One region of the Xanthomonas nasturtii genome, then DNA from elsewhere that is predicted to be linked to it. Evidence: predicted binding sites of a transcription regulator. Region 1 holds the regulator's gene; each other region holds the start of a gene.
The links. The regulator FliA, encoded in region 1, starts transcription of late flagellar genes. The targets are predictions, from matches to a motif close to TAAAGTTTNNCNNNCNNNGGCCGATAA.

Region 2: M3O59_RS18240 (GGDEF domain-containing protein) is a predicted target of FliA. The motif match lies at 1,677-1,703, and genes of this name have one in related genera.
Region 3: M3O59_RS01970 (GGDEF domain-containing protein) is a predicted target of FliA. The motif match lies at 1,690-1,716, and genes of this name have one in related genera.

What each region holds. Positions count from the first base shown of each region.
Region 1 is NZ_CP142084.2:2,247,124-2,250,400, reverse strand. Features, by position in the region: gene flhF (flagellar biosynthesis protein FlhF) at 1-95, shown strand, start outside; gene M3O59_RS09785 (MinD/ParA family protein) at 82-966, shown strand; gene M3O59_RS09780 (RNA polymerase sigma factor FliA) at 963-1,730, shown strand; gene cheY (chemotaxis response regulator CheY) at 1,765-2,157, shown strand; gene M3O59_RS09770 (protein phosphatase CheZ) at 2,157-2,783, shown strand; gene M3O59_RS09765 (chemotaxis protein CheA) at 2,786-3,277, shown strand, end outside.
Region 2 is NZ_CP142084.2:4,171,483-4,174,759, forward strand. Features, by position in the region: gene M3O59_RS18240 (GGDEF domain-containing protein) at 1-1,444, opposite strand, end outside; gene M3O59_RS18245 (DUF1615 domain-containing protein) at 1,960-3,051, shown strand; gene M3O59_RS18250 (S9 family peptidase) at 3,245-3,277, shown strand, end outside.
Region 3 is NZ_CP142084.2:455,072-458,348, reverse strand. Features, by position in the region: gene glgA (glycogen synthase GlgA) at 1-1,264, opposite strand, end outside; gene M3O59_RS01970 (GGDEF domain-containing protein) at 1,753-3,277, shown strand, end outside.

The sequences.
Region 1 (3,277 bases):
GCGCCAATGCCGCCAGTCTCGTTCTTCGTCTTGAAGATTTGCGGCGCGCTGCCGATAAGCCCTGTACTCCGGAGCACAACCATGCAGTCGCGTGAATACGCCAAGCTGACCAACGCCTTCCCCCTGTCGGCGACCCGTCCCGAGCCCTTGGGCCCGGTGCGCACCATTGCCGTGACCGGTGGCAAGGGTGGCGTGGGTAAAACCAACATCTCCGCCAACCTGGCCGTGGCGCTTGCCGACATGGGCAAACGCACCCTGCTGCTGGACGCCGACCTTGGCCTGGCCAACCTGGATGTGGTCTTGGGACTCTCGCCCAAGTACACCCTGGCCGACCTGATCGCCGGCCGTTGCACGCTCGATGAAGTGATCATCGAAGGCCCCGGCGGCGTGCTGGTGGTGCCGGCCGCGTCCGGTCGCCGCCACATGGCCGAACTGGCCCCGGCCCAGCACATCGGCCTGGTCAACGTGTTCTCCGAACTGGAACGCGACCTGGACGTGATGGTCATCGACACCGCCGCCGGCATCACCGACAGCGTGCTGACCTTCTGCCAGGCCGCCCAGGACACCGTGGTGGTGGTCTGCGACGAGCCGGCCTCGATCACCGACGCCTACGCGCTGATCAAGGTGCTCTCCCGCGAACGCGGCGTAGACCGCCTGCAGATCATCGCCAACATGGTGCGCGACCCCAACGAAGGCCGCCTGCTGTACGACAAGCTCTCGCGCGTGTGCGAAAAGTTCCTGGGCGATGTGTCGCTGAACTATCTCGGCCACGTGCCGCAGGACGACTGGTTGCGCCTGTCGGTGCAGCGGCAGCAGCCCGTCATCAAGGCCTACCCGTCCAGCCCGTCGGCGCAGGCCATCGCAGAAATCGCACGCCGTACCTCGCGCTGGCAGGCCCCCACCGTGTCGCGCGGCAACGTCGAGTTCTTTGTCGAACGCATCATCCAACGGGGAGTGGCCGCATGAGCACCGCTACCGCAACCACGGCCAGCGCGCAGTACCGCGCCGTGCAGCGCAACAACGCCAACGACGTGGTGACCCAGCACGCCGACCTGGTCCGCCGCATCGCCCACCATCTGGCGGCGCGTCTGCCGGCCAGCGTGGAAGTGGACGACCTGATCCAGGCCGGCATGATCGGCCTGATCGAAGCCTCGCGCAGCTACGACTCCGAACAGGGCGCTTCGTTCGAAACCTATGCCTCGATCCGCATCCGCGGCTCGATGATCGACGAGATTCGACGTGGCGACTGGGTGCCGCGTTCGGTGCACCGCCGCGCCCGCGACGCCGCTGCCGCCGTGCGCAAGATCGAACAGAACACCGGCCGCGCCGCCGCCGCCACCGAAGTGGCTGCCGCGATGGAAATGCCGCTGCCCGACTACCTGCGTCTGATGGAAGACGCCGCACGTGGCCAGGTGCTGAGCCTGGAATCGCGCATCGAAGATCACGGCGAGCTGGACACCACCGCCAAGGGTGGCCCCAACCCGCAGCAGATGATGGAGCGTGGCGAATTCGGCCGCGAGCTGGGCAAGGCCATCGGCCAGTTGCCCGAGCGCGAGCAGCTGGTGCTGTCGCTGTACTACGAACAGGAATTGAACCTGAAGGAAATCGGCGCCGTGCTCGGTGTCAGCGAATCGCGCGTGTGCCAGATCCACGGCCAGGCAGTGGTGCGTTTGCGGGGCCGCCTCAAAGTCTTCGAACTGGCCGATGCCGGTGTCGAAATTGACGAATAATTTTTCGCGTAATTTTTCGTGTTAGGAGCTTGATGTGAACAAGAACATGCGGATCCTGATCGTGGACGACTTTTCGACGATGCGACGTATCGTCAAGAATCTGTTGGGCGATCTCGGCTTCACCAATACCGCAGAGGCCGAAGACGGCAACAGCGCCCTGGCGGCGTTGCGTGCCGGCCCGTTCGATTTCGTGGTGACGGACTGGAACATGCCCGGCATGACCGGCATCGACCTGCTGCGCAACATCCGCGCCGACGCCAAGCTCAAGCACCTGCCGGTGATGATGGTGACCGCCGAAGCCAAGCGCGAACAGATCATCGAAGCCGCGCAGTGCGGCGTGAACGGCTACATCATCAAGCCGTTCACCGCGCAGACGCTGGAAGAAAAGCTGGGCAAGGTGTTCGAACGTCTGGCGGCCACCGCCTGATGAACGCCACCGTGGAAACCAATGCCGAACGCGCCGCGTTGATCGACCGCCTGCAAGGCGCGCTCGACGCACTGGAAAGCGGTGACGAAGCAGCGTGGAAGCGCGAGGTCGACCACCTCGCCGCCCTGCGCACGCGTCCGATGATGCAGGGCCTGAGCCGGCTCGCCCGCGAACTTGGCCAGGCACTGGGCGAACTGCCCACCGTGCCCGAAGAGGCCGGCGAACTGGACGATGCGTGTTCGCGCCTGGACCACGTGGTGGAAATGACCGAAAAGGCCAGCCATCGCACGCTGGATCTGGTCGAAGAATGCCGCGAGCTGGCCAACCAGTTGCGCGATGGCGGTCTGAATCAGGACCAGGGCGCGTTGCTGGAAAAGATGCGCCACAACCTGACCGAACTGTCGCTGGCGCAGAGCTATCAGGATTTGAGCGGCCAGATCATCCGGCGCGTGGCCGGCATCGTGCGGCGCGTGCATGAAGGCTTCGGCGCGCTCGGCCTGCCGCCGAAGAGCACCGAACCGAAGAAAGACGACGGCGGTCTTGCCGGTCCTGCAGTCAAGGGCCTGGACCGTCACGCGGTGTCGCAGGACGACGCCGATGACCTGCTGTCCGGATTGGGGTTGTAACCATGAGTGCTGTTCCAGACGATATTGCTGCCGATTTCATCGTCGAGGCCCAGGAAATCCTGGATCGCCTCGGCGAACAGCTGGTGTCGCTGGAACAGACACCAGACGAGGCCGACCAACTCAACGCGGTGTTCCGCGGCTTCCACACGCTCAAGGGCGGCGCCGGCTTTCTGGCGATCAAACCGATGGTGGAGCTGTGCCACGCCGCTGAAGAAACCCTCGGCATGGCGCGCTCCGGCCAGGCGGTGCTGCAGGCGCATCACTTCGATGCCGCGCAGCAATCGCTGGATTATCTGCAGGCCATGCTGGATGCGATGGGCACCGGCGAGCCGGTACCGCACGCGCCGGCCGCGTTGATTGCACAGTTCGATGCAAAGAGCGGCCCACCGGCGGTCAAGGCCGTGCCTCAGGCAGCCGCTGCCAAACCGGCGGCGGCCGCACATGCCGACGATGCGCATGCGCCCGCTCCCAAGGCGGCCGGCAAAGGCGCAGCC
Region 2 (3,277 bases), 1.9 Mb from region 1:
CCTCGGCGCGGATGGCACGCCGGTTGGGCAGGCCGGTGAGTTCGTCACGCATCGCCAGCCGCGACAGCTGGCGACGGTGGCGTGCGCCGAATGCCAGCACCACCAGCGCGCCAATCAGCAACAGGCATGCCGCGCACAACGCGATCCACAACGCGCGTTGGCCGGCTTCGCGTGCCTGCAGCGCCAGTTGCGCGGTTTCGCTGCGGCGGCGCAGTTCGGCGGTTTCGGCGCCGCGGCGTGCATCGTCATAGCGCGCCTGCAGCCGTAGCATCACGGTGTCGCGCTGGCGGTCCAGACTCTGCGCGCGCAGCGTGTTGGCGCGCTGCAGTTCCTGGTAGGCCTCGGCGTGGCGCCCTTGCGATGCCAGCGCCTGGGCGATCGCGTCGACCAGTTGCGCGCGTCGGTTCAAGGTGAGATTGGGGTCGTCGGCGGCCTTGGCGGCGATGATTTCGTCATCGAGATTGCCCGCCTTCAATGCGATCAAGGCCTGCAGCAGAACGGTGTGGCATGCCGCCACGCGAGCGATGTTGCCTTGCTTCTGCATCAGCGGCAGCGCCTCGCGCGCCATCATCAATGCGGCGGCGGCATCGCCGGTTTCGATCAGGGCTTCGCTGGCACTGGTCAACGCTGCGGCCACGCCGGCCTGGTCGCCCAGCTCGCGGCTGAGCGCCAGCGCGCGCCTGAAATGCAGCAGCGCCGCTTCGGGTTGGCGTGCCGCCAAGGCCGTGCCGAACTCGTATTCGATCAGGCTGCGCTGGAAGCGTGCCGGCTGGTCATGCAGGCGCGCAAGCGCACGCTGCAGATAGTCTTCGGTTTCGTTGTCTTCGGCGGCACGGCCACCGACGCGGCTGGCCAATGAGCCCAGTTGCGTCAGCGCATCCAGTTCCAGGGCCAGGATTTTTTCGTGTGCGGCACATTGGTAGCTGGCCTGCGCCGCGCTCCAGGATTCATCGCTGCTGCCGGAAGCGAGCATGCTCCACATGTCGACCGATTCCACTTCGCACAGCAGATCGTTGCGCCCCAGGACGCGCGCGCGTTCGCGCAGCGCTTCCAGCCGCGCCACCATCCCGCGATTGGGGTTTTCGCGCACATCGCTGAGCGCCTGCACGATGTCCAGCCACAGCTGCGCCTGCCTGGCGCTGCCGTGCAACTGGTCGAGCTTCCCGCGCGCCTGCGTGAGCACGACCTGGCGGCGTTCGTTGTCTTCCAGCGAAATGAGCACGCGTGCCTGCGTCAGCAAGGCCCAGAACTCGGCATCCACATCGTGACTGCGACGGGCCTGCTGCAGGGAAGCCTGTGCGATCTGCAACGCCGCCATGGGGTCGTCGATTGCTGCCGCTTCAATGGTCTTCCACGGCTGCGGCTGCGCCGACACCACCGCGCTGCTCAGCAACAAGACCAGCCCGGCAAGCACGCGTCGCCACCGGGTTGCCGGCATGCTCATGGAACCGTCACGGCGATAACGGGCCGCAGCGTGCGCGCGCCCTTGGGGCGCCATGTCCGCTCCGGTGGCGGCTTGCTGGTTGCTGCGGCATCTCAGGCACTCCCACGGTTGGACAGCGATGGAATCGGGTGGAATCTGCGGCCAAATGGCCGTGATCCGGATGTCATGCAACTGCAATGATGACCGGCAGGCACGACGGGGCACGTGATCGACGCGCAAGGAGTCGAGCTCGTTATCGGCCAGGGTGGTCCAGTCTTGAATCGGGATGACGCCATGCGCCGCTGCCGATGCCAGGGGCCTGCATTGGCGCAGACCTGCCGCGGACGTTGTATGTGGCACGGGGTCACCAACTGCCGCGAACATGTTGCCGGGGCGCCGAGGGGCGCTCGCTGCACGAGTCAGCAGTCGTTTTCGCGCGGACAGTTGCAGCCTTCGACTCAAGATGAAAGCCCCCACAGGCGCGCCACGTAAACTGCCGCACGGCAGCTGCCGCCCCTCGATCTTCCGGAGACGCCGTGACCTTGCCCCTTCCCCGTCTGCTCACACTGCTGACCATCGCCTTGCTGTCGGCATGCGCCACCCAGGCCCCGCGTGCGCCGCAACGCACGCCGGATGCGGTGAAGGCCGATATCGCACGGCGCCTGCCGGCGACATTGCCCGACCGCGCCGGCTGGGCCAGCGATGTGTACGTGGCGCTGTCATCGCAGGCGTTGGACACCAGCGCCGAGCACATCTGCGCGGTGCTGGCGGTGACCGAGCAGGAGTCGACCTACCAGGCCAACCCGGTGGTGCCCAACCTGGGCAAGATCGCGCGTGCGGAGATCGACCGCCGCGCGGGTGCGCACCACATCCCCGGTTTCATGGTCGATGCCGCCTTGCGCCTGGGCTCGCCGGATGGGCGCAGCTATGCCACGCGCATCGCTGCCGCGCGCACCGAGCAGGAACTGAGCCGCATCTTCGAAGACTTCACCGGCAGCGTACCGCTGGGCGCGCGCCTGTTCGACGGGCTCAACCCGGTGCACACCGCCGGGCCGATGCAGGTGAGCATCGCCTTTGCCGAACACCATGCGCAGCGCTATCCCTACCCACCCGGCGACTCGATCCGCCACGAGGTCTTCAGCCGCCGTGGCGGGCTGTGGTTCGGCACCCAGCATCTGCTTGGGTACCCGGTCACCTACGACGCGCTGTTGTACCGCTTCGCCGATTTCAACGCCGGGTGGTACGCCAGCCGCAATGCCGCCTTCCAGGCCGCGCTGAGCAAGGCCAGCGGTATCGCGCTGGCACTGGACGGCGACCTGCTCACACCCGGCGCCAGCCTGGACGCGCCCGGCAGCACCGAGCGCGCCGCGCGCAGCCTGGGCAGCCAACTGGCGATGAGCGACCGCCAGCTCCGGCGCGCACTGGAAGCCGGCAACGCGGCCGATTTCGCAGATACCGAGCTGTATCGCCAGGTGTTCGCACTGGCCGAGCGCAGCGCCGGCAAGCCGCTGCCGCGCGCCGTGCTGCCCGGCATCACCCTGGAAAGCCCAAAGATCACCCGCACGCTCACCACCGCCTGGTTTGCGCAGCGGGTGAACGAGCGCTGGAAGCGCTGCATGAGCAAGTAAGCGCGCGCGGGTGCGTCAGCTGCAGCACCTGCTCGGCGACTTCTGTGCGCCGATTGAATCCACTACGCAGGCGATGCCGCGTCGCTCGATGAGAAGCAAGACTTCCGGCAGAGGCACGCATGGCGGGCAGCGGGTAGCATCGTGCGGCCGCGCCGACCGCGTTGCGCGCTCCTTTCGTCCCGGAGACTCCTACATGCCCACCCCGTTGCCGCTGCGGCACCTGTTC
Region 3 (3,277 bases), 1.8 Mb from region 1:
GCATGAGCAGAAAGTCGGCACCGGCGAACATGCGCCGCGCCAGCCCTTCCTCGAAGCCGATGAAAGCGCCGATCTGGCCGGGATAGCGCCGGGTCAGCTCGGCCACCTGGCGCTCGATCTCCGGCTCGCCGCCGCCGATCACTGCGATCTGGCCGCCGGCGGCCACGATCTGCGGGGCGACCTCGCAGATCAGGTCCAGGCCCTTTTGGTGCACCAACCGCGACACCACCGCAAACAGCGGGCCGGTGCTCTCGCGCAGCCCGAACGCCTTGCGCACCTGCGTGGCGTTGGCCTGACGGCCCTGCCACTGGTTCACGCTGAAGTGCGAATCCAGGTATTCGTCGGTGCGCGGGTCCCAGCTGGCGTCGATACCGTTGACGATGCCGGTCAGCGCGCCCTTGGCGGCGCGACCGGCCAGCAGCCGGTCCAGGCCACAGCCCTGGGCCGGGCCGGTGATCTGCTTGGCGTAGCTGACGCTGACGGTGTTGACGTGGTCGGCATTCACAATACCGCCGCGCAGGAACGACATCTGCCCGTAGAACTCCAGCTCGGCCACGCGCTCGGCGGGGATGCCCAGCGCAGCCGCCATCGAATACGGCACCAGCCCCTGGTAGGCCAGGTTATGGATGGTCAGCAGGCACGGCGTGGTGCCGCCGGACCAGCGCACATAGCCGGCGGCCAGCGCACACGGCCAGTCGTTCAGGTGCAGCAGGCGCGGCTTCCAGCCCAGCCCGGCATGGCCGGCGGCAATTTCCGCGGCGGCATGCGACAGGGTGGCGAAGCGGATTGCGTTGTCTTCGAACTCCGAACCGCTGGCGCTCACATACGGCGAGCCGTCGCGTTCGAACAGTTCCTTGGACAGCAGGATATAGATGGGCAGCCCGTCGGACTGCACGATGCGGCCGATGTCGCAGGCCGGTAGCGCGGCATGCGCCAACACGCGGCCGACGATTTCCACCTTGCCGGCGCGCTCGAGCACCGCGCGGTAGCCCGGGATCAGTACGCGCACGTCGTAGCGATGGCGCAACGCGCGCGGCAGTGCGGCCGCTACATCGCCCAGACCGCCGGCCTTGATGAAGTCCGCCATCTCCGACACCACGAACAAGGCCCCGCGCGTGTCCGCCAGCGACACCGGCAGGCGCTCGTGGTGACGGATGAAGCGGCCGCGCGCATCACGCGGTCGCCCGCTCTTCTTCAGAGTAGGGAGCATCGTGCTGCGCTCTAAGCGTGCGGTGGTAGCGTGAAGCGGCATCATAGCAACCATCTAAACATCCGTCGTAATGTGGGGTGAGACGGAAAAACGGCGAAGCGGAAACCACCGTCTGCCGATTCAGCCAGACGACTTGCTACGAATGAGGAGCGGGGCCAACGCGCGTACTCCACGGTGTCCTTGCCGACGAATTTACACCCCGACCAAATAAAATATGCGTGAACACGTGCTGACTTTTCTGCGACAGGCTACATTTCTTTGCGCACAGCTGCGCATACGCGCAGGCATAAGCACGTCATTGCAGTGCGATGACATCCCCGTATCGGTGCATACGCAGTGAGATGCACCCGGTGCGGGAGAACTCTGCCGCGTTCGTCGTCACCTGGATAACTTGTTCATCGACGCGTCCGCGTCACTTGTCGCGACGGCGCTTCGCGCATTGCCTGCATGCTGTTGCTGCGCGCTACGGCCCGGCTTGCTCAAGCGGCCCGTGCCCGCGCCGATAACGAGCGTTAGTAAAAGACCTTTCGAGACCCCGGCGCATGGCAGACCAGCCCGACCCCTCAAGCCGCCCGCGTGGCGGGCTGCGCCGTCTGTTGCCCTGGGGCGGCGCGGATACTGCGCGCCCCGCCGCTGCCTTGCCCGCAGTGATCAACGGCGAGCGCGGCGGGCAGGGCCTGTCCGCACATCAGCTGGTGCCGGCCAAGGCCAAGTCCGGCGCGCACGACCCCGCCGCCGCCACTGCCTTGCTGATGCGGCTGTTCTCGCATGCCGCGCATCCAGAGGCGCTGCTGCTCGCGTTCGCCGAAGGCATCGCCAGCCTGCATGGCGAACTCGGCGACATGGGCGTGCGCCTGAGCGCGGCGTATGCGGCCGGCGATTGGCCCGGCTACGGCCGCACGCTGCGCCAGCTGATCGACAAATACATCCGCACCATCGATATCGGCGATTCGCTGGCCGAAGGCCGCACCGAAGCCGAACAGCTGCGCGACCTGCTGCGGCATGCGCTGGGCAATGCCCTGGCCACCCTATTGCAACGCAGCCCCGAGCTGGCCGAAGAGGCCCAGACATTGGCCTCGGCGCTGCGTCACTGGCGTCCGGGGCATGAACTGATCACGCTGGAACAGCGCCTGCGCGAACTGAGCCACCAGATCGGCCTGCGCGCCGACGATGCCAGCGAGCAGCAGAACCTGTTGTTGGGCTTGTTTGACCTATTGCTGGAGAACGTCGGCGAACTCCTCGACGATCGCAGCTGGTTGCAGGGCCAGATCTCGGTGGTGCGGCAGCTGCTGGCCGGGCCGCTGGACGTGGAATCGATCGAGCAGGCGCGCGGCACCCTGCGCGAGGTGATCTACAAACAGGGCCTGCTCAAACAGGGCATCGCCGATTCCAAGACCGCCATGCGCGAGATGATGGTGTCCTTCGTCGACCAGCTCGACGGCATGGCCACCAGCACCGGCGAGTACCATGACCGCGTTGCCGGCTATTCGCAGGCGATCGGCGACGCTCGCAGCATTCCAGATCTTAATCGCCTGCTGCAGGACGTGCTGCAGGACACCGCCGGGGTGCAGGCGCAGGCGCTGGCCGCGCGCGACGAGCTACTGTCCGCACGCCGCCAGGTCGAAGACGCCGAACAACGCATCGCCTCGCTCGAACAGGAGCTCAACGCCGTCGCCGGGCTGGTACGCGAAGACCAACTGACCGGCGCGCTCAACCGGCGCGGCTTTGAAGAACTGTTCCAGCGCGAGGCGGCGCGCACCCAACGCAGCGGCCAGCCGCTGTGCGTGGCGATGCTGGATCTGGACGACTTCCGCCGGCTCAACGAGGCACACGGCCACGCCGGCGGCGACGCCGCGCTGCGCCACACCGTGGACGTGGCCAAGGCAGTGTTGCGCACCACCGATGCCATTGCCCGCTTCGGCGGCGAAGAATTCGTGCTGCTGCTGCCGGACTCGACCATTTTCGAAGCCAGCGCCGCGGTCATCCGCCTGCAACGCGCCCTGGCGCAACGCTCCTTGCTGCATGAAGACGTGCGGATCTTCATCAGCTTCAGCGCAGGCGTGGCGC